4 regions of the Halobacillus sp. A1-3 genome follow, and region 3 is predicted to be linked to each of the others. Evidence: riboswitches for the same ligand, from Rfam matches in the RefSeq annotation. Region 3 holds a riboswitch; each other region holds the start of a gene.
The links. Region 3 has a riboswitch for thiamine pyrophosphate ahead of tenA (thiaminase II). Riboswitches for the same ligand answer to the same signal wherever they lie in the genome.
Positions count from the first base shown of each region.

Region 1: linked by a shared signal. The riboswitch ahead of ACRYKC_RS17770 (thiamine phosphate synthase) and the one ahead of tenA (thiaminase II) in region 3 are both predicted to bind thiamine pyrophosphate.
Region 2: linked by a shared signal. The riboswitch ahead of thiT (energy-coupled thiamine transporter ThiT) and the one ahead of tenA (thiaminase II) in region 3 are both predicted to bind thiamine pyrophosphate.
Region 4: linked by a shared signal. The riboswitch ahead of ACRYKC_RS06485 (ABC transporter substrate-binding protein) and the one ahead of tenA (thiaminase II) in region 3 are both predicted to bind thiamine pyrophosphate.

Region 1 covers NZ_JBPCEO010000011.1:56,928-64,289, forward strand. Annotated here, with positions in the region: gene ACRYKC_RS17750 (ThiF family adenylyltransferase) at 1-384, opposite strand, end outside; gene ACRYKC_RS17755 (thiazole synthase) at 384-1,148, opposite strand; gene thiS (sulfur carrier protein ThiS) at 1,152-1,355, opposite strand; gene thiO (glycine oxidase ThiO) at 1,352-2,473, opposite strand; gene ACRYKC_RS17770 (thiamine phosphate synthase) at 2,457-3,068, opposite strand; TPP riboswitch at 3,159-3,267, opposite strand; gene ACRYKC_RS17775 (M14 family zinc carboxypeptidase) at 3,458-5,845, opposite strand; gene ACRYKC_RS17780 (hypothetical protein) at 6,078-6,629, opposite strand; gene ACRYKC_RS17785 (superoxide dismutase) at 6,776-7,362, opposite strand, start outside.
Region 2 covers NZ_JBPCEO010000002.1:187,851-195,212, reverse strand. Annotated here, with positions in the region: gene ACRYKC_RS03725 (SDR family oxidoreductase) at 1-490, shown strand, start outside; gene ACRYKC_RS03720 (alpha/beta hydrolase) at 518-1,264, shown strand; TPP riboswitch at 1,385-1,483, shown strand; gene thiT (energy-coupled thiamine transporter ThiT) at 1,569-2,135, shown strand; gene ACRYKC_RS03710 (phospholipase D family protein) at 2,246-3,733, shown strand; gene ACRYKC_RS03705 (hypothetical protein) at 3,941-4,366, shown strand; gene ACRYKC_RS03700 (DedA family protein) at 4,394-5,002, shown strand; gene ACRYKC_RS03695 (GNAT family N-acetyltransferase) at 5,027-5,905, shown strand; gene ACRYKC_RS03690 (general stress protein) at 6,054-6,794, opposite strand; gene ACRYKC_RS03685 (TerC family protein) at 7,216-7,362, shown strand, end outside.
Region 3 covers NZ_JBPCEO010000001.1:184,184-191,545, reverse strand. Annotated here, with positions in the region: gene ACRYKC_RS00890 (pyridoxal-phosphate dependent enzyme) at 1-756, shown strand, start outside; gene ACRYKC_RS00885 (PucR family transcriptional regulator) at 770-2,440, shown strand; gene ACRYKC_RS00880 (DUF3221 domain-containing protein) at 2,474-3,019, opposite strand; TPP riboswitch at 3,120-3,228, shown strand; gene thiW (energy coupling factor transporter S component ThiW) at 3,316-3,804, shown strand; TPP riboswitch at 3,810-3,912, shown strand; gene tenA (thiaminase II) at 3,961-4,647, shown strand; gene thiD (bifunctional hydroxymethylpyrimidine kinase/phosphomethylpyrimidine kinase) at 4,644-5,450, shown strand; gene thiM (hydroxyethylthiazole kinase) at 5,447-6,223, shown strand; gene thiE (thiamine phosphate synthase) at 6,220-6,837, shown strand; gene ACRYKC_RS00850 (M24 family metallopeptidase) at 7,171-7,362, shown strand, end outside.
Region 4 covers NZ_JBPCEO010000003.1:206,842-214,203, reverse strand. Annotated here, with positions in the region: gene ACRYKC_RS06495 (NAD(P)/FAD-dependent oxidoreductase) at 1-326, shown strand, start outside; gene ACRYKC_RS06490 (ATP-grasp domain-containing protein) at 880-1,824, opposite strand; TPP riboswitch at 1,971-2,081, shown strand; gene ACRYKC_RS06485 (ABC transporter substrate-binding protein) at 2,200-3,207, shown strand; gene ACRYKC_RS06480 (thiamine-binding protein) at 3,207-3,500, shown strand; gene ACRYKC_RS06475 (ABC transporter permease) at 3,497-4,270, shown strand; gene ACRYKC_RS06470 (ABC transporter ATP-binding protein) at 4,263-5,000, shown strand; gene ACRYKC_RS06465 (TatD family hydrolase) at 4,997-5,779, shown strand; gene ACRYKC_RS06460 (DUF4395 domain-containing protein) at 5,873-6,280, shown strand; gene ACRYKC_RS06455 (flavodoxin family protein) at 6,327-6,950, opposite strand; gene ACRYKC_RS06450 (peroxiredoxin family protein) at 7,051-7,362, shown strand, end outside.

The sequences.
Region 1 (7,362 bases), on a different contig from region 3:
AGAAAAATTATCTGTCCCATCCACAACGATGTCTGCAGATTTGACTAACGCTTCAGCATTTTCAGGTGTGAATTCCTCTGCGATTCCGTTAACATCAATCTCAGAATTGATCTTTTTTAAATGATATTCTGCCGCTTTAGCTTTTGAAAGGACTTCCATGGCATCTTCCTCTGTATAGAGGTGCTGGCGGCTCAAGTTACTCCATTCAATATAGTCACGGTCGATGATGGTGATTTTTCCAATACCTGCTCTAGCCAGCATTTCTGCATTTGCACTTCCCAAAGCTCCAGCACCAACGATAAGCACATGTTTGGTAGAAAGAAGCGCTTGCCCCTCTTTTCCAATTGGAGTAAAAAGTTCCTGGCGTGAATAACGGTCTGGCATTAGTCGACCATTCCGCTCTCAGGACTGCTTTTCACCGCATATTCCTTCATCGGTATTCTTCCTGCTTCGAAGCCAAGACGTCCGGCTTGAACGGCAAGCTTCATCGCTTCGGCCATTTTCACGGGATCCTTAGCCCCTGCTACTGCAGTATTAAGCAGAATACCGTCTGCGCCAAGTTCCATAGCCAAAATCGCATCCTTTGGAGATCCTATTCCAGCGTCAACTATGACAGGGATGTCTGATTGTTCGATGATCAGTTTTAAATTGGAAGGATTAATGATTCCCTGCCCAGACCCTATAGGGGAAGCTCCTGGCATGACTGCGTGGACCCCTTTCTCCTCCAAACGTTTTGCTAACACGACATCATCCGACGTATAAGCTAATACAGTAAACCCTTCTTCTAAAAGTTGTTCGCAGGCTTTCATTGTTTCGAATGGATCTGGGAGTAAGGTTTGATCGCATCCAATGACTTCAACCTTAATCATGTCACAAATATCGGAGGCTTGAGCTAGTCTTGCTATCCGCACTGCCTCATCTGCCGTTTTTGCTCCTGCCGTATTGGGAAGCAAGGAATAGTTCTCAAAATCAAGGTTTTCAAGCATGCTTGGCTCATCAGCATTTGAAAGGTCCATTCGTCTTACAGCAAACGTCAAAATCTCTGTTTCTGATGCTTTCACTGCATCCCTTTGGATATCGAAGCTTGGGTATTTTCCCGTCCCTAACATCAAACGTGAATGAAATTCTTTATCTGCAATTTTTAACATGGATTATCCTCCTCCTACAAAATGAACAATTTCTACCTTGTCTCCATCCGCAAGCCTTGTGTTCTCATAGCTGTCTTTTTTTAAGACCTCCCGGTTGTGCTCGACAATGGAAAACCTTTTTCTAATGTTAAAACGCTCAAGCAAATCGGCGACTGACGTTTCGTTCTCGGACAAATCTACCGTTCTTCCATTTACAATAACGTTCATAACGTGATCCTCCTTTCATGAGTTGCAAATCGCTCAGGCGATAGCATTTCTTTACTAGGGTAGGGAACTTCGTTTTCTACTATTAAATCTCTGAGCATCTGTCCAGTTACTGGAGCAAGCAAGATTCCATTGCGGTAATGCCCTGTAGCAAAATAGAAACCTGGAAGATTCGGATGTTCACCTATGATCGGCGAGCCATCTACGGAACCAGGTCTGATGCCTGACCAGCATCCTAGAAAAGGTTCATTTTGAAGATCAGGGAGAACAGAAAATACTTCATTCATTAAGCTGGCTAATCCACCGCCGGTTGTTGTGGTGCTACTGTCTCCGGAAATCGAAGTGGCTCCTATGAGGTAACGACCATCCAGTTTAGGCACAAGGTAAAAATTACGGAAGAACAATGTTTCTTTGAAATACTGCCTGGCAGGAAACAAAGAAAAACATTCTCCTTTCGTAGGGACCATCGGATTTTCGAGCCCAGTCGATTCAAACCAGCGTCCGCTGTCAGCTCCTGAAGCCACAACTATTCTCTCAGCTATAAGAGTTCCTGTTTCCAGCTGTACTTGATAACCTTCCTTCACCTTTTCTATCCCAAGTACAGTATTGTTTTCTATTAATCTACCTCCATAGAAAAAAGCAGCTCTCTTGAACGCCTCACAACTTTTAGCAGGCTCAACATGACCATCTTCTCTCATTAACAGTGCCCCGCGACTATTGATAAGAGAGGGAATACGATCCTTTACTTCATTGGCCGTTATCCACTCTAAGTCAGGGAATTCTTCCTTTTTTGCAGCTAGTTCTTTTTCATGTTCTGAGTCAACAGCAATTTCTAGCATTCCATATTCAGAAAGACCAATATCAATTGATGTGAGGTTTCGCAGCTCTTTCGATAATTCCTTATATAAATTCCGACTTGACTCGCAAAGTTTATGAAATTCACTTGCCTTTTTATTTTCCGTATGAACACCGAGCATACCCGCCGCAGCTCTTGTCGCTTTACTTCCACTGGATGACTTTTCAACGACTAATGTTGATACGCCACTTTTATTCAAATAATAGGATATCGAATGACCAATAATTCCTCCCCCGATGATGAGAGTATCAACGTGATCGATCATAAATAAAAGCCTCCTTTTTATATTTTTTCACAGCTTGAAGTGGGTCTTTTTCACCGAAGATACCTGACATCACTGCTGCACCTGATGCGCCGGCCTCCGCTAACTCTTTCATCTGGTGGCTATGAATGCCCCCAATCGCTATGACAGGAATTCTAAGTGAAGAAGTCATCCTTTGAAGCAGTTCCAGTCCTCGTGGAGCCACACCTTTTTTACTATTGGTGGAATAGATATGTCCAAATATTACGTAATCAGCCCCTTCCTTCTCAGCTTGATGAGCAGACTCCAGAGAATGAACGGAAACCCCGACAGTTTCATGTGGAAAATTACTCCTAACTTCTCTGAGCGAATAGCCTTTTTCCGGCAAGTGAAGGTTTCGAATCCCTGTGTCTTTCATGAAAGAATAATGCCTATGAACATACAGCTTTTCTTTTGGAAGCCCACTCTCTATCAAACGATTCACGAGAGAGAGGTAGTCTGGCAGCGCTCTTTGTTTTTCTCTCAGAATGATTCCATCTACATATGGTGAGATAAGCAGAATCGTAGATAACAGTTGAATATCTCCCATTTTTCCATCGGTTACGGTTATTAGTTGCAACTCCAACACTTCCTTTATTTTTGAGCACAAAAAATGCCACTCTCCCGGAGGAAAGTGGCATTACTTATAGAATACACGTTACGTGTCTAAAGCCTATCTTCGTCACTTTCCTCCGCTGGTTTAAACCAGTTCAGGTTCAAAGAGTCTCAAAGTTCTACTTTGATCTCAGCCCTTAACAAGGGCACCCCTAGTGAATGAACTATTCAGTTGGCGTTTGACTTTACTCTACAATAATTTTAATATTTCGTCCACACAATTTCTGGAAATGTTTAGAATTAGGACCAATAGACTACAATTTATCCAGTATCGCGATGATATAAGAAGACCACCTCAAATATTCCAAATTATGGATGACCTGAGGTGGTAATTAATGGGTCTAATCTGTTTGTTTATTTGGTAAAAATCGCATTTGAGAACAGGCGGAATAAGTAATCAGTATGGTCTCGGAACCCTGCTTCAAGTCCGATTAATGTTACGTCTTGATCTTTTTCATTTACGATTACAGGCTTACCTTGTGCACCCTCACGGTTTTCCCAGTGTCCAGCCACAAAGAAATCATCCGTGTTGAATGAGGCGTGAACATTTACCGATTCAACGTCTGTATACCATACGGGTTGATAGACAAACCCATAATCAGTGGACTCATATCCAGAGGTTAGTGGAGACGAACTATAGTCAACTCTTACGATTCCATTGCTGTTAGAATAGCCTTCATTTACGGTCACATCTGTTAAGCCAAGCTGTTTCGTTGCTTCAGAGGCACCAGTTCCTACAGCAATATATTTGCCGCCTTCTTCTACAAAGGACTGGATGTTTTGTTTAAATGCTTTATATTCGTTCTCATCTTCAAGTCCAAATTCATCGTTTGCAGGGATATTGTTATATGAAATCATGCGGGACGTTCCGCTGAAAAAGAAAACGTCTGTATCCCGGAGCCCTTCTGCTGCAAGCTGCTGTGGTGTTATCTCTTCAACATCAAACCCTAACCGTTGTAAAGCCGCCAAGGTACCTGCGTGCGATTGTGATTTGTAGATGCCACCATCTTTGAGGATGGTCACTTTTTGAGCATTCAGCGATTCACCGTTCGCCACATCCTCTGTCTTCACAGTAATGCCCGATTTCTCGACCAGTTTTCTTAATTCAGGTGTTTCCTTCGCATTCACGTAAAAATTCTCTTTTTCCTTTTTTACATCAAAACCATGATTTATGAGTGTATTGACGAGATTGACGGCTTTCACAGAAGAGTTTGGAATTACATAAGGGCCATCACCGACCAATTCACCGTCCGCAGTTACTTTTTTCACATCGTGTACTTTCACGTTAAACGAGCTTTTGGCATCGACTTTGACCGCTTCAAATCCCCATAGCTCAGGTAAGTTCCATGCGGAGATGTCGTACATAGCCGGTGTAATATCAGTAATATCTTCACCATCCCATAGCATCGTGTTCGCAAGCCCTGCTTTTGCCTGACTCATATCCACGATATAAGTTCCAGCAGGATAGTTCACCCCATCATAAGTGAATTCTTTTTTAGACTCAGAGACTTGAATATCATTGAACTCAAGGTGTTCTACCGCTTTTTCCGTTGCTGTTGGATCTTCTTTATCTGCAGGTAGAATATAGGCTTTAGGAAAGAAACCTTCTGTATGATACGGATGGTCAAATTGAATGCCTCGTTTAAATACCTCAATCTGATCTTTGATCATTTCTTCTTTGTTTTGGTTAGAAAATTCAAGTGCTCCCATTACAGCATCATAATGCCATTTCACGCCATCCCAATCATTGGTTGGCGCTTCAAGCGTATAACCGTAAGCACCGTGGTACATCGCATACATCGGCGTAAAAATTGGCGGGTAATCATCCCAGCCAGCTGTATCATCACGCTGAGGGATATAAGTACCTTCCATGGATTGATAGTCCACATTTGACGTATTGTCGTACTCACTGCGGTGATCAACAATATTTCCTTCCATGGCCTCCGCTTGGTCCATCGCCCATTTCGAAAATAGATCATATTCATAGTTAGGATTATGCGGGGGTGTACATGGTTCAATTAAGCCGGGGTTGTCAGGTCCCCCAAAAGATTTGATATAACCATGTAGGTCAAGGAACACCATTGGATTCCATTCTTTAATTAATTCAACTGTATGCTTCGTCTCCACTTGGGATTGTGTAATAAAATCACGGTTTAAATCAAAGCCATTGCTGTTAAACCGGGTTGCATCGATGCGGCCGTCAGGATTGGCCACCACATTGAAAATTAAGATATGATTTTCAAGTAATTCTTTTGTTTTCTCATCTTCTGCTGTCGCGAATCTTTCAATCAGTTGTAGCGCAGCGTCAGAGCCTACAAATTCTGTACCATGGATCGATGCGTTTATCATTACAGGAACTTTGAAATCCGGATGTTTCTCGATAAATTTCTCAGCCTTTTCAGGGTTCTTAAACATTTTCTTTCTTAATGATTTTTGATAGCCATACTTCCCTTTTTCTGTGGGATCAGAAATCGTAACCACATAAAGATCGTTTCCTGCAGAAGATTTCGCAGGTGTTTCCACTGTGATTCGGTTACTTCTTTCATCAATCTCTCTAAGCTTGTCATCCACTTTCGAATACTTCACAAAATCATAGTTTTCACTATTAAATAGACTCCCATCTTCCTCCTCCAACGTTTCATTTACATTTACGTTATGCCATTTCGGCGAGTCTGCTGAAGCCGTTATGGGCACAGCAAACATCCCAAGGGCAGCGACCCCAGCAATAAGTTGCTTCTTCATTATGTACCTCCTATATTCTATTAGACTTAATTACTAGTTTATACCAATTGTTACAATTGTTGTATACTTAGATCATCCTGATTTACGTCAGTTCTTATGTACCAGGAGTTCCGTCATTCACTTTAGATTATAGACTTTAATAAAAGTAAAAAAATCAGAACATTAAGCCTGTAAGTACCACAAATTAAATAAGAAAGCGCGATTGCCAATTCAGGCAATCGCGCTTTCTTATTTAATTTAATACACTGTCAATTTTTGCTTTTATTCTACTATAGCTTACTGGATGACAAAATTTATTAATCGTTGAAAGAGAAATAGTCTTTTGTTCTGTAAAATGTTCATTAAGATAAGAAGTTGGAACAACATAAAAGTCCCAGCGGTTCACATCAAGAAGATCGTAATTCGATTTATCTTGATCTGTATAAACGCAAAAAACATAACAATCCGAATTTCGTTTCGATTCAGAGCTCATTATTCCTGTGGCAGTATCCCATGCTCTTGCTTTGGGTATGTTAAAAACAATTTTAGACGGTTGCCTTTGCTTCCATGATTGAATATAAGCAGATGACTTAACCTCTATAAGATTGTCATTATATACAAAGTCAGCCTTATCCCATTCAATTCGAGGCTTACTTGTTAATCCTAAGGCATATCCAACCAAAAACTCAGCTAAAATACCTCGATTTGTATTACTTAATAAATCTGAATATGCCCAGCGCCAAAATTCCTCCACTGTAGTTTCCGTGCCCTTTATTTGTACTCCTTTAGATATCTTCGAATTCAAACTATCACTCCCATTTTTATTCCGTTTAATTTTGATTAGCTGTTCCTAAACACTACCTACTAAAGCTATTGTTTTAATATGTAAATAACCTTTTTCACTAGTTCAAAACAGGGAGACCGCTTACTAGCAGCCCCCCTGTTTTGAACTTAAAACTTCTTCCAATTCACTTGTTTCGCTTTTTTGTAACGGTCCTCAACAGCGTTCCAGTTGACCACATTCCACCAGTTATCCACGTATTTCCCTCTATCATTCTCATACTGCAAATAGTACGCATGCTCCCAAACATCGAGCGGCAGCAATGGAATCACATCCCATTGACTTAAGTTTTGATGCTTCTCTGCCTGTAAAGTTTCCAGACGGTGAGATCGAGGAGCCCATACCAATATCGTCCAGCCAACACCTTCAACTTTTTTCGCTGCCGCAGAAAAATGTTCTTTAAACTTTGGAAAACTCCCAAAGCTTCTTTCGATCTCTTTTAAAAGTTCCCCCTTAGGTTTTCCTCCTCCCTTAGAACTCATGATTTCCCAGAAAATCGTATGCAAATAATGACCTGCTCCATTGAATGCAGCTTCTCTTTCCCAATGCTTAATCAGGTCATAATTATTATTTCTTCTTGCTCTCTGCATTTCTTTTTCTGCTTGATTTAAGCCATCCACGTAACTTTTATGGTGTTTGTCATGATGCAGTCGCATAATTTTCCTGCTTATATATGGCTCCAATGCTTCGTATGCGT
Region 2 (7,362 bases), on a different contig from region 3:
TAGTGTAACGAAGGCCGTACTCCCTGTAATGAGAAAACAGCAAAGCGGAAAGATTTTAAACGTCAGCAGCGTGAGCGGTCGAATTGGCTTTCCTGGATTGTCCGCATACGTCTCATCAAAATACGCACTGGAAGGACTATCCGAAAGTTTACGGTTAGAAGTAAAACCTTTTGGGGTTGATGTCGCTTTAATAGAACCAGGCTCATACGAAACAAATATTTGGAGTTCTGGAATGGAACTGCCCAACGCAGTTTATAACCCTGAATCACCTTATGCTGATTATGTGAAAGCTCTCTGGAAAGCATTAAATCGTGAATCTCACGGAGACCCACAACAAGTAGCTACACTAATGACCAAACTTGCAGACAAAGATCGCATTCGAAAATTGCGTTATCCAATTGGCCCAGGAGTAAGGATGAACCTATTCTTAAAGAAGGTGCTTCCGTGGGCATGGTTAGAGAGAATGGTTTTAAAAAATCTGCTTTCCTGATTATATATCGATAAAGGAGAGAAATTTATGGAAATGACGAACGTCTTGAAAGGTGCAGATCCTATTTACTTCAAGGGAAATGAAGTCGGTATTCTAGTTTCCCACGGGTTTACTGGTACAACTCAAAGCATGAGGCCTCTTGCAGAAGCCTACGCAAGGGCTGGATACACCGTTTGTGCGCCACGACTGAAAGGTCACGGAACGACACCAGAAGATATGGAAAAATCGACAAAAGAGGACTGGATCGAGTCCATTGATGAGGGTTACCGCTGGTTGAAAGATCGGTGTGAGGTTATTTTTACTGTAGGACTCTCTATGGGAGGTACACTTGCGTTATATGTCGCCCAGAACTATCCGGATATTGAAGGCGTCATTCCGATTAATGCGGCGATTGATATTCCTGCGATGGAAAATACAGAAGCAATGGACGGTCCGTTCACTGATGCGATTGGTTCGGATATTAAGATGGAAGATGTAGAAGAGCTTGCTTATGAACGGACACCAGTTCGTTCCATTGACCAGCTTTTAGATTTAATGAGTCAGGTGAAAAGCCAGCTATCAAGCGTCCATTGTCCGATACTTGTGTTTGTTTCAGATGAAGATCACGTCGTTCCTCCGCATAACTCAGAGGTGATTTTTGATACTGTGTTTTCAGAACACAAAGAAATCGTCCATTTAGAAAACAGTTATCACGTAGCCACACTGGATAATGACCAGGATTTAATTATTGAGCGAAGTCTAGAATTCTTTCAAATGTACACGAAAACGAAATGATAAGCGAAAGCCCAACCGTTAGAATACCTTTATAAAGGGATTTCCCGGGCAATAAAAATCTTTGTATTCTCATTGTTTTTTTACTATAATAGAAGACAAATCAAGAAAAGTAAACGGTATAAAGCCTTCAAGGGGAGCCTTCCGGCTGAGAGTGAATGCGGTTCAGACCCTTCGAACCTGTCAGTTAGCACTGGCGTAGGGATGGTGGCTCTTTTGATGGTTGAGCAATGCTTAACGGGAACCTCCATCAGGAAGCTTCCCCTGGGTGTTGCTTTTTTTGTGTCTTTTATTAGGAGGCTCAATCGTGAGAAACCAACGTGTATTATTTCTAGTGGAAATGGCAATCTTTTCTGCTTTAGCCATTTTACTTGATATCATTCCTTTTTTATCGTTTAAACTATGGGCGCAGGGCGGATCTGTCTCATTTGCAATGGTGCCCGTCTTTATCATGGCATTTCGCTGGGGAGTAAAAGGAGGAATGACGACAGGACTTTTATTCGGGATTTATCAAATACTAACGGGTGCTTATATCATCACGCCGTTGCAGACGGTTCTCGATTATCTGGTCGCTTTTTCTGTCATCGGTTTAGCTGGGGTTGTGGCACAACCACTCTGGAAAGCTATCTCTTCGAATGAAAAAGGTTCTTTGATTTTTTGGGTGACTGTCGGATGTTTTATCGGAAGCTTACTCCGCTTTTTGGGGCACTTTATTGCTGGAATAGTCTTTTACGGAGAATTCGCTCCAGAAGGTCAGCCCGTATGGTTGTACTCCCTTATTTATAACGGGGGGTACATGCTGCCGGCTTTTGTCCTGAGCGCGATGATTGTAGCCCTGCTTTTTGTTCAACGCCCACAATTAGTAATAAAGTAAGATAAAACCCTCGTTTTATATAAAAACGAGGGTTTTTTTAGGTATTAGGTTTGATTTCTATTTTTTTAGTGAAAATAGTACTGCACCCTATAAAAAAGGCGGACTGACTAATGAAGAGATTTTTGAAGAAACGGATGCGGAAAAGAAGAAATAAGTTAAGACAAATTCATAAGAGCAAAATTTTCTGGACCATCATCATATTTATCCTCGTTAATACCTTCATGATTGCCTATCATACCTCGTGGAAGCCATTGCCTGAAGGAATATCTTATCAAGGAGAAACCCATTCGATGAAAGATATCGAATTTTTTTATGATTTAACGTACGAGAATAAAGACGGAGAGACGGTACATGAACGTCAAATCTTTCAGGAGTTAGGGCGGACGATTTCTGAGGCAGAAGATTTTATTGTAGCGGATATGTTCTTATTTAATGGCTATACAAACGGAAAAAATGAGTTTCCTCCGATTTCGGATAACCTTGTTGATCAAATTGTCCAGCAAAAAGAAAAACATCCTGACCTAAAAGTTGTTTTCATTACTGATCGGATCAATACCATTTATGGATCGTACGAATCAGAGACCATCCGCCGCTTAGAAGACGCTGGAGTGGACGTTGTACTCACGAATCTAAATAAGCTCCGTGATTCCAACCCTCTTTATTCAAGCGTATGGCGCTTGTTCTTTTCCTGGATGGGAACCGAAGGGCAGGGCTGGATTGGTAACCCAATCGCAAAAGAAGCACCAGATGTCACCTTAAGGTCGTACATGAAGTTATTGAACATTAAAGCGAATCACCGTAAGCTGTTGGTCACGGAGGATTCTGCCATTGTTCAAACTGCAAACCCACACGATGCAAGCGGCTATCATGAGAATGTAGCATTCAAAATGAAAGGCCCAATCATTAAGGATATATTAGAAGCAGAAGAAGCAGTGGTCAATTATTCAGGAGAAGCTGATTTTCCTGAATATGAAGACATGTCTTTTGAAAAACAAGAGGGAAATTTACAAACTCAATTTGTGACGGAAGGAAAGATCTATCGCTCCATTCTTGATGAACTTAAAAAAGCAGGAGAAGGCGATAATGTTTGGCTAGGCATGTATTACTTGGGTGACCGGAAAGTGATTGACCAGCTTGATAAAGCGGCTGATCGCGGGGCTGTAGTCAATATAATCATGGATCCGAATAAGAAAGCCTTTGGGCACCAAAAACCTGGCCTGCCTAACTTACCTGTAGCAGCGGAAATGAAGAATTTAGGTAACAAAAACATCAATATGCGCTGGTATGAAGTAAATATCGAGCAGTTTCACACCAAAATGTTATATATAGATAAGTCGAAAGAAAATGTTATTATTGCAGGTTCTGCCAATTATACAAGACGTAATCTGGCAAACTTGAATCTTGAAGCAGATGTGGTCATCAAAGGTCCACCTTCTGAAGAAGTTTTTAAAGAAGTGGATAGCTACTTTAAACGGATGTGGAATAACGAAAACGGCGAGACTTATACAGCAGACTATTCGGAGTTTCAAGGTAATCTTACATTTATTCGCTACGCCACCTATCATCTGCAAAAATGGACATGGTTCACAACTTATTGATTTGTTGAAAGACTGAATCGAATGGGATTCAGTCTTTTTTTTATGGAAAAATGAATTTTGATTCATTTATAACTGGATATTTATGTTATTGTAAAAAATGGAGAAAACGTCATCAGAAATGGTCTGATTGATTCAAGAGAACTATAGAATGAACTAGCAGAGGTGTAAGAAAACATGAGAATAATCAAAATATGTAGTCTGCTTTTAATGATAGTATTGTTGCTTTTGGGCTGTGGCCTGCAGGAAGAGAATAAAGAAAACCACTTTCATCTATCGTTGAACGGAGAAAGTGACCATTGGGAAGTACAACATTATAAGATCAAATGTACCCCAAAATTGTTTAAAGCAGGAGATGGGAAGGTCATTTTTAAAGGAAAGGACAACGGAAGTCCTGAATTTTACAAGATCAACGTTCATGCGGTCATTGATGAAACAGATACAATCGTACAAACAAAGTCAGTAAGTGGCGAGAGCAAAGTCAATAAGATTGAAACAGGTTCCATTAAAGGAGATACATACGTAAACAGGGAAGGCAAGCCTGTTACTTTTGACGAAGTCAGTCGAGTTTATATGGTAATTGAATGGCAAGAGGAGCAAAATACGAAGAGAGAAACGATCGTGCTAAAAGGATAAGGAAACAATCTAAAGAGGGAGATAAAAATGGAAAATTGGTTGATTGATCTAATCAATACTTATGGATATATTGGGATTCTCTTATTGATTGCGCTTGAGAATATTTTTCCTCCCATTCCTTCTGAAGTGATCTTGACCTTTGGAGGGTTTATGACGACAACCAGTAATATCAGCATATTCGGAGTAATCATGTCCGCAACCGCTGGCTCGGTGTTAGGGGCAGCATTGCTGTATGGACTTGGGTTGCAGCTGGATGTAGAGAGGCTTGAAAAAATCGTGGACAAGTGGGGCTATCTCTTACGATTGACGAAAAAGGATATTTATAAAGCAGATCTGTGGTTCGATCGCTATGGACCGTGGACAGTTCTGTTTTGCCGATTTATACCATTAGTCCGAAGTTTGATTTCCATCCCTGCAGGAATGTCGAATATGAGCTTTTCATTATTTCTTGCTTTGACCACATTTGGGACTTTGATTTGGAACGTTGTGCTCGTATTTGTAGGGGCTTCAGTGGGTACATCATGGAACGAAATCGTCGTTTACATGGATATGTACGAAAAAATCATTTATATCCTGGTAGCATTTATCCTTGGTTTTTCCTTCATTTGGTTTATAAAGAAGAAAAGGGCAGTGTAATTATTTAATAAGGAGCGATTAATGATGTCCCCTATCCCTAATCCTGCTATAAAAAAGAAAACGGCTCTGAGCCGAGGAGAGTTTATTGATGTAACAGAATTGAAAAGAGCTTGTGTGAATTATGATGCAGTAACGTTGAAATTGGAGCTTGATTATAAAAGAAGTCACTTGAAAAAAGAAAGCGAGCAAAAGAATGAATTCTTATACTATAATGGAGATTTTCTGATTGGATATATCGGAATCTGTCAATTTGGTGGAGAAGCACTCGAAGTAAACGGAATGGTTCATCCGGACTATCGAAGGCAGGGCATTTTCAGTGAATTATTTTCCCATGTGAAGCAAGAATGGCAAAGAAGAGAATCGCTGGAGATCCTTCTCCTAAGTGATTCAAATTCTGAAGCTGGCCAAGCTTTTATTCAAGCTCAGGGTGCTCAGTATGAACATTCCGAACATGATATGTATTTAACAAAATTACCAGAAGATATGAATACCACCGGTAAACTCAAGTTGAGAAAAGCTACAAACGAGGATGCAAAAGAAATCGCAAGACAAAATGCCATTTACTTTCAAATTGACGAAACAAGATTGACTTTGCCTGAGGAGGAAGAGAAACATGGTGTAGAAATTTATATTGCTGAAAGGGAAGAAAGACCTGTAGGAAAAGTTCACCTTGAAGTAAGTGAAGGTAAGGGGGGAATCTATGGATTAGGGGTGGTTCCTGAAGAACGGAGAAAAGGATATGGCAGAGAGATAATAATGAATGCAGTTAAGCAATTGAGAGAAAAACAGGTTAAGAAAATTATGTTGCAGGTCGTCGTAGATAATAGAAATGCTCTTTTGCTTTATCAATCTTGTGATTTTACCATTTCTTCGACGATGGACTATTATAAACTGAGTAAGTGAAAGAAACAATTCTCTCTGTGTACGTTTGGCTAAAAAGAGAGAAAAAGTTGGTCTGGGAAATTACTCGCTTTACGAAGGCGTATCGCCTTAAGGGTTTTTCTGCTCCCTTTTTGGGGCTCGTAATTTCCCAGAGGTCATATTAGTGTTTTTAATTACGTCTGCTGGTTTCTGTTCGAGAAGAGTCGTGCCTCTCTGATGTTCTCGTACGTGTTTCTGTTTCGCGGTTGGAAGATGGATTTCCAGCGTAAGCTTCCTCTTTTGTTTTTCTGTCATGGTTATTGTCCGTTGTATGGCTATGATGAGAATTTTGGTTATGACTTTGGGTATGGTTTTGGTTATGATTTTTGTATGAATCAGGATACATCGATTTGTTCTCTGTTTTATTACTAAGGAAAGTACGATAAACTTTATCCTGAATTTTTTCAGAAGCTTCAACAATGACGATAATTTTGCCTTCTTTCAAATGGTTCTCGTATTGTTTAGCTTCATGCTCAGACATTCCAGCTCCAACTAACGCCCCGACGATTCCTCCCCCGCCAGCGCCTACTCCTGCACCAGTAAGGGCGGCAGCAATCGGGCCAGCGGCAGCGATTTGCCCGATCCCTGGGATAGCAAGCAAGCCTAGCCCGGTAATCAGACCGCCAATTCCACCTAACACTCCACCGGATAAAGCGCCTAACCCAGCGCCTTTCCCAGCATTTTTTCCACGACCACCTTTATTGGTAGATACCGATGTATCCATTTCATCTTCTAATACATTTACTTTACTTTTGTCTTTAGCAAAAACTGATATATCATTAGATCCATATCCATGATGTTGTAAATCCTTAATCGCTCGCTCTGCATCTCCTACATTAGAAAAAACGCCACCAATGATCTTGTTGTTCAATTTTATTCCTCCTTTGAATAATTTCCATTAATAATCCATACCCGATTTGAAATCCACTAATCTTTAAAAAGGGACATCAATAAGATTGGATTAATTCTATTAGAATTCAATAGTAGAGCGAAAGGCCTGACTAACGCTTGTAAAGGGTATACAACCAAAACATCTTCTCAAAGTATATGCTTCGGGTGAAATCTACCTTGACCTATTATTACTAACTTGGTATATTACTAATTAGTTTAAAAAGGGGAGTAGCTTTAACAGTAGGTGTCGTCATTACAGAGTGATAGATTTACTCTCGGCACTACTGGTGACTGTATAGTTGCTAGCGAGACCTTTGCCAACAAGGTAAAGGTCTTTATTTGCGAGGTCTTTACTGCGTAAAAGTGGTAAAGACCTTTATTTATTTGAAAGGAGAACGTTTATGGAATCAATTTGGTTAGAATATGGATGGACATTATTGATCCTTATTGGATTAGAAGGGTTATTGTCAGCGGATAATGCTCTTGTTTTGGCTGTTATAGCCAAACACCTGCCTGAAGATCAGAAGAAAAGAGCGATCAATTATGGT
Region 3 (7,362 bases):
AAGGGAGTAGCAACTTTCTCCACAGGAAACCATGGCATATCTGTTGCCTACGTAGCGAAAAAATTTAATATTCCTTGTATCGTCTGCATATCCAATCGAGTCCCCCTTGAAAAGGTGAATCGTCTAAAGCGGTTGGAGGCCGAAGTCGTCGTTGTCGGTAGCAACCAGGATGATGCTGAGGCTCATTGTTATCAATTAGAAAAGGAAAAAGGCATTAGTGTAGTCAAACCATTTGATGACAGGGAAGTGATTGCAGGCCAGGGTACAATTGGACTTGAAATTATGGAACAGCTTCCAGAAGTTAAAGAGGTAATCATTCCATTGTCGGGTGGAGGGTTGCTCTCTGGCATCGGATATACGCTCAAATCGATTGATCCTTCCATTAGAATTACAGGTGTATCAATGGAGAAATCAGCAGTTATGTACGAAAGCTTAAAGAAAGGAACTCCTGTCGTTTTACCCGAAGAAGATACACTGGCTGATAGTTTACTAGGAGGGTTGGGGCCAGAAAATCAATACACATTTTCGATGACTGGCAAGTATATGGATGGGGCAGAACTTGTTTCTGAAAAATCCATTGGGAAAGGCATCCTGCATATGCTTGAATATCATAAGATGGCAATTGAAGGGGCGGCTGCTTCAGGTATTGGACTTCTATTAGAAAAAGGCAGACGAGCCAATAGCCCTGTCGTTCTCATCATCAGTGGCAATAATATAGACCATCAAACAATCGAGGACTTAATGATCAATAAATAGAGAGGTGTAGCAGATGGGAGTGACAGTGGAAGATGTGATGCAGTTGCCTGTCTTTAAGAATGCAAAAGTCCTGACGGAAATCCAAGCAATACCTGTAGAGTGGATCTCTGTTATTGAAACGCCTGTGGAGAATTTTGTGAGGAATCATGAATTTGTCCTTAGTACAGGAATTGGATGTGGAGAAGATATCGCTGCTTTAGAGCAGTATGTACACGATGTGATCCGTTCAGAAGCATCAGCCCTGGCTTTTGCTACGGGCAGACATATTTACAAAGTGCCGGATAGGATTATTCAACTGGCAGAGGATAACAACTTTTCGCTTATAGAAATTCCATGGGAAGTCCGGTTTGGAGACATTCTTCAAGAAGTCTTCCGCTTAATTGCTCGTGAAAAAGAGACAGAGCAGCAACAAGCCGAAGCAGTCAGACAAGAATTGATCAACTGTGTTTTAAATGGAAAAGGGTTGCAAGAAATTACGACGATTCTATTTAATAATACGCGCATTCCAATAGCAATCAGTGATCATAATAAGCAAATTCGAGCTAATCAGCAGTTCGATCGTTACTTTATTGACGTTCTCAATGGGAAAAGAGAAGAGGAGTACCAGCTTGTCACACCTTCTGCCTTCAGTGATCATCCTCTGTCCCACTATATAGAAAAGTACCAGATCAAGGATGAATCATGCTACCAGTTAACGATCCTTTCAAACTATAAAAAACAAGGCTATCTTCTTTTTAAGCCGGTGGAAGATGAGCAGTTGAGCTGGATTGTGCTGACAATCCTGGAGCATGCTTTGACGGCCTGTGCATTATATTTTGTTAAAGAAAATGCAATCGAAATGACAGAAATCAGGCTAAAGGACAATTTCTTGCTTGATCTTGCTAAAACGAACATAGAGATTGATAAATCCCTCTTATCCAAAGCTCAGCTATTAGGGTATGATCTTGATAAATCCTATATATGTCTCGTGGGAGATATTCGTTTTAAGAAAGCAATCGATGATCACATCGCTTCAGACGATCATAGTGTGAAATCTTCTTCTATGCATAGTCGAAATTACTATATTCAAAAGGAGGTCACTCACGCGGGAGATGTATTGAAGCGGGATACGATGACGACTTTTGATGAAGGAGAGGTCATAGTTTATCTTGATGCCGACGCTAGTACGTATTCAAAAACGGCGAATCAATTCCTTGATTTAGTCGAGAGAAGGTTGAATGAATTACTAGCTGGCATTACGATAAGCTGGGGGATTTCTTGCCCGAAAGAAAAAGACTACACTTTCCACCAAAGCTATGAGGAGGCAAAGGCTGCATTAAAAATCGGCCGCCAGCAGCACGAGGATGGTGACAGGACTTTTTTTAGTGATACGAGAATGAACCGACTACTTATGGCCTTGTCCCACGAAAGAGAGATAGAAAATATTGTAGAAGAGACGCTGGAGAAATTGATTCAATACGATGAGAAAAGACAGACCGATTTGATTCATACCTTCATTGTCTACAACAAATACAACAGCAACGTCAGCCAAACAGCTCGGGCCTTAAATTTACATCGTCAATCGTTGTTACATCGACTCCGAAATATTGAACAATTGACTGGCCTTTCCTTATTAGATGCTGATGATCTATTCCTTTTAGAGTTGAGCGTGCGATTATGGATGTTGAAAAAAGTAGAAGAATGAGCGTTTCAGTAAGCTGAAACGCTCTTAAAGGTTTTATTTTGAGTCAGGGATAAACTTTTCTACTTCTCCATTGCCTGTGCCAACTTTAGACAATTGAACAAGCCATTCGTCTGAATCGATATCAAAAGACAGCATTTTTACAGATAAAATATCCTGGGTAGACAGGTCCTTCAGGGCATTGGACAGGGCCTCGTAGGCTTCCAGGTCTGCCCCTTCCACTGCACTCATTTCCAAAACAGAGACGTGATCCGCAGCTGCCTGTTCAGGATAAGATTCCTGTATATCACCTTGGGTCCAAACCTCCACTTGCTTACCAATAAAGGAATCACCTGAAATTCCTGAAACCCACATGGCTCTAGGATTCCCTTCAGAGTCAGGATCCACCGAGTCAACGACAAGAATTCGGTCGTCTTCCTGTTCCATTACATAGCCAGTGATGTCGGGAGGAAGATTTTCATCGGAATCGCTCGTACTGGATGATTTCGAATCTTCCCCGCCATTAGTGGAGCTCGTTGTATCTGTTGAGCAGCCTATCAAAGTGAGTAGACATACCATGCTAATGATCCACCATGCTTTCAAAATGATCGCTCCTTTTCAAAAAAGCTTATCGGTTTTTGTTTACGGGTGACAAAAAATAACAACTCTGTTATGCTGAAATCATCCAAGCGAATACCAATTCATTTACTACTAGGGGAGCCTGAATGGGCTGAGAAGAAAGCATGATGCTTTCTGACTCTTATGGACCTGATCTGGTTAATACCAGCGGAGGGAAGTAGTTGGACGATACGTCTATTTACTATATACCCATTCAAAGTCAGGTCCTCACCAGGATCTGACTTTTTTTATAGCTTCCCTTTAAGAAGGGAGGTATAACGATGAACAGTACAAGGTTGCTTACAACGATGGCCGTTTTTGTAGCTATTGGTACGCTTGGTTCGCAATTGTTGTGGTTTCCAGCTGGGATTGCTAAAGCATATCCCGTCCAGCATGCAGTCAACGTTATGGCTGCGGTCACTCTAGGTCCCATCCCGGCAGTGGTCATTGCCTTTACGATTGGATTATTGCGAGTGCTTCTAGGGTTAGGTACACTGCTCGCTTTTCCTGGGGGAATGATTGGTGCATTTATGGCGGGGTTGTTTTACAAAACCTTTAGGAAAAAAATCTTTGCCGTTGTTGGTGAAGTCATTGGAACAGGTGTAATCGGAGCTCTGTTTGCTGTTCCTTATGCCCAAGTGTTAATGGGGAGTACAGCAGGGGCTTTCGCTTTTCTCCCACCTTTTCTTGTCAGCAGTATAGCAGGTGCGATGCTCGGCTGGGTAGTCGTCTCACGAGTCAATCAGAAACATTTACTTTTACCATCATAATACACGGAATCTACTAGGGGCGCGAGTGTTCGCTGAGAAAAGGTCATCCTTTGTCCCTCAGAACCTGATCTGGTTAGTACCAGCGGAGGGAAGTAGTCAGTATCCACATCTATTTTCCCCTCTAGTGGCTTCCAAATCATTAGGAGGCTTATTTCCATGACATTTACAGAGTTGTTAAGAGAAGAAAATAACGATATTTTTGAAGAGATTTTCACACATCCATTTGTTAAAGGAATCGGAGAAGGTGTTGTTCCACCTGAATCCATAGCCCATTACATCAAAGCGGATTACGAGTACTTGAATGCGTTCATGCACGTCTATGGCATTGCTATGTCCAAGTCTTCGAAGCGTGAAGATATCGAGTTTTTTAACGATCAAGTCAGCTTTGTTCTTCATAGTGAAGTCCATCCGCACCATAATTTCTGTGAACACATTGGAGTGCGCTATGAAGAGCTACAAGGGTATCCACTTCCACCGACTGCGGATCACTATATCAAGCATATGATCTTTCATGCCAATCAAGGCAGTTTAGGAGAGATACTAGCCGCCTTGCTTCCATGTCCGTGGACTTACCTTGAAATTGGACACACACTTATGAAGCAATATCAGCCGACAGAAAATCACCCTTTTCACCCTTGGATCAGCTTCTATGCAAATGGAGAAATCGAAACGCTGACGAACCATTTACGTGCCAGATTAGATTCACTTGCTGCTGAAGCTTCTGAATCTGAACAGCAAAAAATGAAGGAAGCTTTTAGAAAGAGTTGTCAATTGGAATGGTTGTTCTGGGAAATGTCCCTGACCTGTGAAGAGTGGCCGACTGCGGGGGTGACTACAAAATGAATCAAGTCTCTTGTGCGTTAACGATTGCCGGGACAGACCCAAGTGGTGGAGCTGGGGTTCAGGCAGACCTGAAAACCTTCCAAGAGTTAAAAAGCTATGGAATGTCTGTCATCACATCGGTTGTGGCACAGAATACGACAGGGGTGAAGGGAGTTCACCATCTCCCTATAAATATGCTGGATAATCAACTCGAAGCCATTTCTTCGGATATGCCTGTGCACGCAATAAAAACCGGGATGATTGCAACAGAAGAGATGATGGGAGCTGTCGCGGAATGGATAGCGAAAATGAACGTGTCCTATGTAATGGATCCTGTAATGGTTGCTCAAAGTGGTGACCCTTTAATTGAGAAAGAAGCAAGGCTGTATTTGAAAAATCATCTCGTTCCCTTAGCTTCACTCCTTACACCAAACATTCCTGAAACGGAAGATCTGTTAGGAGAGAAAATCGAAACGAAAGAAGACATGAAGCAAGCGGCAGTATCCATTGTAGAGAAACTCGGTTGCGGTGCAGCACTGGTGAAAGGCGGCCATTTCCAAGGAGATGCTGTGGATTATTTATACGACGGAGATTGGATTCACACCTTCCGATCAGAACGTATCGAGACAAAAAATACACATGGTACAGGGTGTACGTATTCTGCCGCGATAACGGCTTATTTAAGCCAGGGTTATCCGATTGTAAGGGCCGTTAAATTAGCAAAGTATTATGTGACGGAAGCGGTCAGACATTCTTTTGATTTAGGTCATGGAAGCGGACCAACCAATCATTTTGCTGTGCGAGCGGAGGTAGTTAACAAATGAATCTAGGAATCATAAATGAAGTGCGAAAAAACCAGCCGTTGATTCACAATATCACCAACGCTGTAGTTATGAATTTTAGCGCTAATGGTTTACTTGCTTTCGGAGGTTCCCCAATCATGGCAAATGCCAAAGAAGATGCAGCTGATGTAGCAAGGCTTTCTCAAGGACTTCTGATTAATATAGGAACACTGACAGAGGAACAGCTGGAGGCAATGATAAGAGCGGGAAAAGCGGCAAATGAAGCGGAAATTCCTGTCGTTCTTGATCCAGTGGGGGTAGTCGCAACGGAATTCAGAACCAGATCCTTTAGATCAATCTTGCAGGAGGTAAGACCTACAGTAATTAAAGGAAATGCTGGTGAGTTAGCTCACTTGATAGGTATTGAAGTAGAAACCAAAGGGGTCGAATCAATCGGCACCGGAAATAATGAAGAAATTGCTCGTAAAGTAGCAGAAAAGTATGCAACAACAGCCATCCTTACAGGGGAGGTTGATGTAATTTCAGATGGATCAGAGATCAAGACAAACCACACCGGTCATCCGCTGCTTGCAAAAGTGACAGGAGCTGGGTGCCTGCTCGGATCGGTTCTAGCTGCATCCTTGACTGGCTCTGGTTCTGTCATGCACAAATCGCTTGCTGCTGTTGAATATTATGGTTTAGCTGCTGAATATGCAGCCTCTCAATCTACAGTAATCGGTCCTGGCACCTTTGTCCCGGCTTTTCTTGATGCTTTAGCTATGGGTGAGAAGGAATGGGAGCAGAGGAATCGATGAATCTTTCTAGCAAACTTCGAAAATATTTAGTGATGGGAAGCCAAAACTGCAAAAGAGATCCTCTCACTATTTTAGAGGAAGCCATTGATGGAGGCATTACAGCCTTTCAATATCGCGAGAAAGGACCAGGGTCACTGAATGGAAAAGAAAAGTTGGACTTGGGCAGGAAACTTCGAGAGATATGTAAAGAGAACGATATCCTGTTTTTCATTAATGACGAACTCGCCCTTGTAGAGCCTCTTGAAGCAGATGGGATTCATATTGGTCAGGAAGATGAAGACGCTGACAAAGTTCGCGCACTCTTTCCTGAAAAAATCATCGGGTTATCCGTTTCGAATACTGAGGAAGTGACGAACAGTTCTATTGATTCTGTTGATTATTTAGGCGCGGGTCCCATATTTTTGACCGATACAAAAAAGGATGCTAAGCCTGTCGTAGGGACAGATTGGATCACAGCTTTACGAAAAGGTTATCCGGATTTACCTATCGTTGGCATAGGAGGAATAACGACTAGCAATGCCAGTGAAGTCATTCGTGCAGGGGCAAACGGTGTAGCCGTAATATCTGACATCACCCATTCAAAAAATATTTCGAAGACCGTAAAGAAACTATAAACGATAAAGGAACCTTCTTAGTAGCGGAAGGTTCCTTTTTTATAATTTCATCTCTTCCCAAACATTCTTTTATTTATTGAGCTTCGCCCCCTTTGTCCACACATTTCCCCACTTATCCAAAGATCTATCCACTATATATAGATATCCACATGTGCATAAGTTTTCTCCACTGAGCACGTCTGCCTGCAGAACCTCTCAGTTTCAATACACAATGTACTAAATGCCAAGCTTAAACTTCATACAATTTTTACATTACATTAAAAAGTAACATTGAATACAATGAAATTAATCGTTGTTTAAATATTCAGATAAAAGAGAGCAGGAGGGGATATAATGGTGCTTCCATTTGATATTCTGGAATATCACCATCGCTTAAAACAAACAAAAGAGCGTATGGCTGATAAAGGTATTGAGGTACTGTTGATTACGGATCCCGCAAATATGAATTATCTTTCAGGTTACGATGCATGGTCCTTTTATGTGCATCAAATGCTTGTCATTATCATCGATGAACCACAGCCTTTA
Region 4 (7,362 bases), on a different contig from region 3:
AAAAAGACAACCAAGATAAAATCATCGTCAACGACTTTTATCAGGTTCCGCACAGCCAAAATGTGTATGTTGTTGGTGACTGTGCCTCAGCGGATCATTCCCCAAGCGCCCAGTTAGCCGGCCAGCAAGGAGAAAAAATAGCCGAAGTCTTAACGGCCGTCCTCCATAACCGTGTACCAGAACGTCCAAGCGAATTGAAATTGAAAGGAACGCTTGGATCTCTTGGTAAGAGTGACGGATTCGGTAATATGATGCAAAAACCGATGACAGGTATGCTGCCTCGTTTGGCGAAATCGGGTGTGCTTTGGTTAAGCAAGCGACACTAAAAAAGAAGTGCCCTTTTGAAGGCACTTCTTTTTTTCGTTGTTAGATAGGTTTTTGCCTGAGTGGTTTTAAGTAATTTGAATTGGATGGTTTCCGTTCCCATTGGTGGAAGTAGGAGGTCCGGGAAATGGCTCGCTTTCCGTGGGCATGCGCTGAGCCTCCTCGAGCTAGCGCTCTCCGGGGTCTCCCCTGTCATGATCATCCCACAGGAGGCTCACCATTTCCCAGACCTCCTTGCGAGTGTTCAGAATAACGAAAACGCCCTGGAAGGGAGTAATAATCGATTTCTTTACCTTAATTTTCAGATTGAATGGATTCTTGCAAAAACCTTTTGATAGACTTTTTCACTTTCATTTGCAGGTAACTCTGATTGATAGAAATCCCTTACTTCCGTTTTATTAAACCCTACTAGATACTGAATAATCGTGCTGGTGTTGAATGGAGCCTGTTCATCTCCCTTATTGAGTAACGGGCCCAAGAAATCTAATTCTTCAGAACCAGGAGGCTTGCGAAATGAAGGACGTTTCAACACTTAGATTTAACAAAGGTTTTCCATTAAGCATGAACGTGATTCAATTGTTCTCCTAAATATTTCGCAAGCTCAAGCATTCCATAAACTCCAGCTTTTGCTTCAGCGTCTGAATTATAATTGGTGTTTGTGTTCACATCATAAGAATAAAGGTTTCCATCCTTATCCTGAATTGCTTCGATAGCGGCAACATCGATGTTATTTTCTTTCAAAAATGCTTCATATTGATCGATGATTTCTGGACGATAGTTTTCAAGGATTTCAAACTTTGCCTTAGGTTCTTCAGCTTCACTATCGGTCGGGCAGTAGAGATCTTCTATTGTGCAAGCATCTGCCGGGCATAATTCAAAGCCTTCAGATGTATCAACTTTCACTCCGTAAACGAATTTCCCTCCGACAAATTCATGACGGATGATAAAAGGTTCCGGCGCCTCAATATACTGCTGTAGCAAAGTAATACCATCAACAGGCTCTTCGAACGACGGACCTTCCAAATATTCCTTCAGGGCATTCTTCGAGTGAAACAATTGCACCCCCTGCCCTTTTCCAGCGCGGTTATGCTTTGTTATAAACGAATCCAAATTCAATTGGTCTGCTGCTTTCAAAATATTATTTCTACCAACAGCTGTGATGGTTTTTGGTGTTTGAATTCCAGATTGATTCAAAGCCATATATTGATTTACTTTACTTACTTCCAGCCTTAGCGCACGACTGCCGTTAATCACCGTTCTTCCATGGCGTTCAAGCCATGCTATGACGGCCTCTGTAAATTCAGGGGCAAAACGATGATCCCGGGTATGTGAAGAAGCACTTATTCGATTGTAAAAGACCCCTTCCGGAGGTTCACTCGTTAAATCAAGCGTTCCTTCATCCAGATGCCATAGCTCATAAGGCAGTTCAAGCTCCTCTAATCGCTCAGTCAAATGGCCGGTCCATTCGTCATTCTCGTGAAGTACATAAATTTTGCTCATTGATCCGACTCCTTTTCGCAGATGTTTCTTCTATTCTAACACATAAAACCTATTGAAATACTAGGAATAAGCTTTTAATAGTGCTTGATTAATCTATGAAACTGTGGCAAAGTGAAACTATAATCTACTTGTTCATCAACTTCATAGGTTTAATGTAGGGGGACCAGTGTAGCTGGTTGAGATTGTATCCTTTTTGATACTGACCCTTAGAACCTGATCTGGTTTATACCAGCGTAGGGAACATCTGAAACGAGTTCATTATCGTTATAGATATGCACCCTGGGTATGGTACAGGGTGCTTTTTATATGCCCTATTCCATATTCATAGGTTCTCCCTTTTGACCAGTAGTGATGAACTCAAATGGAGGGAATCTTATGAAAAAGTTATTCATGCTTGTATTGCTTGTTATTCTGCTTGGCGCATGTTCTAGCGACAATGAAGCAAGTTCAGAATCAAGCAGTGAACAGAAAGAAACTAAAGATATCAAGCTTGTACTGGATTGGACGCCGAATACCAATCATACAGGCTTATATGTCGCAAAAGCAGAAGGCTACTTCGAAAAAGAAGGGCTAAATGTTGAAATTATGTTACCAGGAGAAGCGGGCGCAGACCAGCTTGTCGCTTCAGGAAAAGCCGACTTCGGAATCAGTGCCCAGGAGACTCTGACGGAAGCGCGAGTGCAAGGAATTCCGATCGTCTCTATCGGAGCGATTATTCAGCATAATACTTCAGGTTTCGCTTCACCAAAGGAAAAGAACATCACCTCTCCAGCTGATTACGAAGGGAAAACGTATGGTGGCTGGGGTGCTCCAGTTGAGAAAGCTGTTCTTTCTTCTTTGATGCAGAAGGAAAATGCAAATGTGGAAGAAGTCGAAATTGTTAATATGGGGAACTCTGATTTCTTTACCGCTGTCGAACGTGACATTGATTTTGCCTGGATTTATTATGGATGGACTGGTGTCGAAGCCGAACTTCGCGGAGAAGAACTGAATATGCAGTACTTAACCGACTACTCGGATAAACTTGATTATTACACACCTGTTTTGACAGCAAATGAGAAAACAATAAATAATGATCCTGAAACGGTGGAAGCATTCATGGCAGCCGTTTCTAAAGGGTATGAGTATGCGATCGATCAACCTGAAAAAGCTGCCGATATCCTTATAGAGGCCGTTCCAGACCTTGACCCCGAACTTGTGAAAGCGAGTCAAAAATGGCTGTCCCCTAAATACCAGGACGATGCTAAGCAATGGGGAATCCAAGACTTAGAAGTATGGGAAAACTATGCGGCGTGGATGTACAGTCACGATTTACTAGATAAAAAACTAGAAGCGGAAAAAGCATTTACGAACGAATTCTTACCGGATGAGGAGGAAGAATGATGGCGAATTCTCTTGTGAGCATCCAAATTTTACCAAAGACAAAAGGTGGAGAAGATGTCATTCCTTATGTGGATCATGCGATCTCCATCATTGATGCTTCAGGTTTGAAATACGAGGTCCATCCTTTGGAAACAACGATCGAAGGTGACCTTACTGAGATCCTTCCCCTGATAGAAAAGATCAATGAAGCCATGGTGGAGCGTGGATGTAAAAACGTCATCTCTCAAATTAAGATTTTCTATCAACCTCAGGGAGCATCGATGGATCAATTGACGGAGAAGTACCGGTCATGAGACGCGTATTCAAAAAAGGATGGAGACCAGCTTCGGTCCTCATCCTTTTGCTCATTTTATGGGAAGGAAGCAGCCGGGCTTTTGACGTGCCTGAATGGTTATTACCTGCCCCATCAATGATTGCCCAAGAAGGAATAGCTGGCTGGAATAGTTATTCTCATCATCTTCTGTCAACGATTCAATTGACAATCACTGGCTTCTTGATAGGTGTAAGCGTGGGCCTGATCGTCGCGATTACTCTTCATCTAATCCCTGCTGTGAGAGATGCCGTTTACCCGCTTCTCATTTTGTCCCAAAACATCCCGATTATTGTACTCGCACCTTTGTTAGTGATTTGGTTCGGTTTTGGAGCTTTACCTAAACTGATCGTCATCGTTCTCGTCTGCTTTTTCCCTATCGCCGTTTCTGCAATGGATGGATTAAAGCAGACGACGCCTGAATTGAAACACTACATGCAAATGGCGGGTGCAACACAAGGACAGATTTTTCGTAAACTTGAATGGCCTCATGCCCAGCCATCGATATTTTCTGGTTTAAAAATTTCAGCCACATACAGTGTCATGGGGGCTGTCATTTCAGAATGGCTAGGTGCCAATAGAGGAATCGGAGTGTATATGACGTTAGCCTCCTCCTCATTCCGAACGGATCGAGTGTTTGTGGCCATCTTTTTGATTATGATCCTAAGCCTGCTCTTCTTTTTTCTTATCAATTTCATAGAAAGACAGTTGACGAAATGGCAAAGAAAAGGAGCTGGAGAATCCTATGAGTAAATTAATGATTGAAGAGTTGTTCAAGTCATTTGACAGACAATCCGTCATCCAAAATCTTTCGCTTCAAGTGGAAGAAGGCGAGTTCGTCTCGATTCTTGGACCTTCCGGCAGTGGAAAAAGTACGCTCTTTCACCTGATTGGTGGATTGTTTCAGCCTGACCATGGAAAAATCTTTTTAGATGGAGAAGAAATTACAGGGAAAAAAGGCTTCATCAGCTACATGCCGCAAAGTCCAGCGCTTTTTCCCTGGCGAACCTTACTCAACAATGTCGTTCTTGGTGGTGAAATAAAAGGAGAAACCAACCGTAAAGCTGCTTTAGAAATGATTGATAAAGCGGGGTTGAGCGGGGTTGAGCACTCTTACCCAAATCAGTTATCTGGAGGGATGAAGCAACGTGCTTCTTTCATTCGAAGTTTATTAAGCCCTCAGTCTCTCATTTGTCTTGATGAACCTTTCTCGGCTCTGGACGAATTTACGAGGATCGAAATGCAGGAATGGCTCTTATCGGTTTGGGAGGAAAATCAGAAATCTATTTTATTTGTAACACACAATATTGAAGAAGCACTTTTTTTATCAGACCGGATCATCGTTTTATCTGATCGGCCAGCACGAGTAGTCAAAGAGGTTGAAGTTCCTTTTTCTCGCCCTCGAGAGCAGTCCATACTATTAACGAATGAATTCTTAGAATGGAAAAAGGAAATCTTTCAAGAATTGCAGGTCCTCGTATGAAGCCTATCATAGATACACACATCCACCTTGATATGTATGAGGAATCGTTCAGAGATCAGATGCTATCTGAACTCGATCTATACTCCATCACCCAACTTATTGCTGTTTCCAATGACTTGCACTCTTGCTTAAGGACCTTGACTTGGTCTATGGAAGATCAAAGAATCAAACCAGCACTAGGGTTTCATCCGGAACAAAGCCTTCCGACAAATCAAGAAATAGAGCAAATAACGGACCTCATTCATCGGTACGCTAATCACATGGTTGCGATCGGAGAAGTCGGGCTGCCTTATTATACTCGAAAGAAAAACCCAGGCGTAATTCTCTCCCTATATGTTGAGCTGCTGGAGCATTTCCTGCTTTTAGCTAAGGAATTGGATAAGCCGGTAGTCCTTCATGCCATCTACGAAGATGCCGATCTCGTCTGTGACTTATTAGAAAAGCACGAGATGACGCGTGCACACTTCCACTGGTTTAAAGGCTCCGCTACTACCATTGATCGAATGAAAGAGAATGGTTATTTTATCTCCATCACTCCAGATTGTGTCTATGAAAAAGAAGTTCAATCCCTGATCAGAAATTATCCTTTAGACCAGTTGATGGTGGAAACGGATGGCCCCTGGCCATTTGAGGGCCCCTTTAAAGGAAAGATTACACATCCTAAAATGATTCATGATTCGGTAGAAAAAATTAGTGAGTTGAAAGGACTGCCGGCTGAGAATATATATAATCAGTTGTATAAAAACACGATAGATTTTTACAAAATTGATAGTTTTTAATGTAGAAGTTCGATCCTCTTCCGCAATTTGTTCACTTTTCTTTATTCCGACTAATACACTGTGTATAATAGGTCTTAAAGGAAGGTGAACGAAATGAGTATTCCAAAACCTCTCGTTCAAACTAATCAATTATTTATTGTGGTGACGGTCTTACTAGGAATCTTTATTCATCATGCGATCCTATTCTTCCCCTTTATTATTGGGGTCTACACGTTGATTACGAAACAAAACCCAATCATTTTAATCAGTAAGAACTTCTTAACTAAACCAGCAAATCAATATATTCCAGAGGATCGTGACCAGCAGATCTTTAATCAGTGGATTGCCACGATCTGCATTGGGCTGGCGATCGCTTTCTTTTATTTTAACTTTACTATTCTCGGGTACATCTTTAGTGCCATGGTTGTTACCGCTGCAGGTGTCGCCCTTCTAGGTTTCTGCATCGGGTGCACGATCCGTTACCGGTATATGATGTGGAAACACCAACGCATGACTTCCTAACAAAAAGCCTGCCTTTTTTTATGGGCAGGCTTTTTGTTATAGTCTTCTACTGTGTATTTCCAACGGCCGGGATAGGCTGTTCCTTGAAGATTTTGGCTAAATGCATTGTATTGTAAGCTAACATTTCAACATGACTCTTCGTAAAATCATTTTCAATGCCATTTGCCTCGATGTACGAAGGACCTGGTCCTGCTTCCCCTACCCAGTAGGCATCTACATTAGGGGGGATGACGAATCCCATATGAGACATGCGATAAAGAATTGATTGTGCCGCATTTTTAGCACCATCTTCATTTCCCGTAATGACCGCGCCAGCTACTTTGTTATAGAAAACCGATTGTCCTTTTTCATTCGTTTCACTAGCGCTGCCGTAAATCCTTTCAAGAGCTTTCGTTGCAATACTGCTTTTCTCCCCTGACCAGACGGGTGTACCTATTATCACAATATCTGCACCTTTTAGTTTTTCAAGAATCTGCGGAAATTCGTCTCCGTCACCTAAATCCTTGTCGATCCCATAAGGAATATAGTAATCCGCTAATCGAACACTTTCGTGGGCAATCCCTTCTTGGTCGTAGATTTCACCAACCTCTTTCCACAAAGCCTCTGTATTCGATTGTTCCTCTGAATTTTTTAATGATGCATTTAGAAATAGCGCTTTTATTTGGCTCATATTACTCCTCCTTTCCCATTTCCTTACCCCGATCTAAGTAGTGTAAATCATTGGAAAACAGGGTAAAGAAAATAATAAGTATAAAGATAGGAGGATATTTATGAACGAATATAAATTAGGTGAGAAAGTCGCTGATTTTACTTTACCTACTACTTCAGATACTGAATATTCGTTTGAAGACTTTAGAAAAGACAATGGAGGCTATTGGCACTTGCTTATTTATTTCAGAGGCTCCTGGTGCCCTGCATGTATGGAAGAATTGAAAGAACTCCAAGAAAGCAAAGGGTATTTTGAAGATAAACAAATTAAAATAACAACGATATCGACAGACCATTTAGACAGCCTGAAAAAAATGGTTAATGAGCACGACTTTACTTTCCAGGTGCTGGCAGACCACAATTTATCCTTTCTA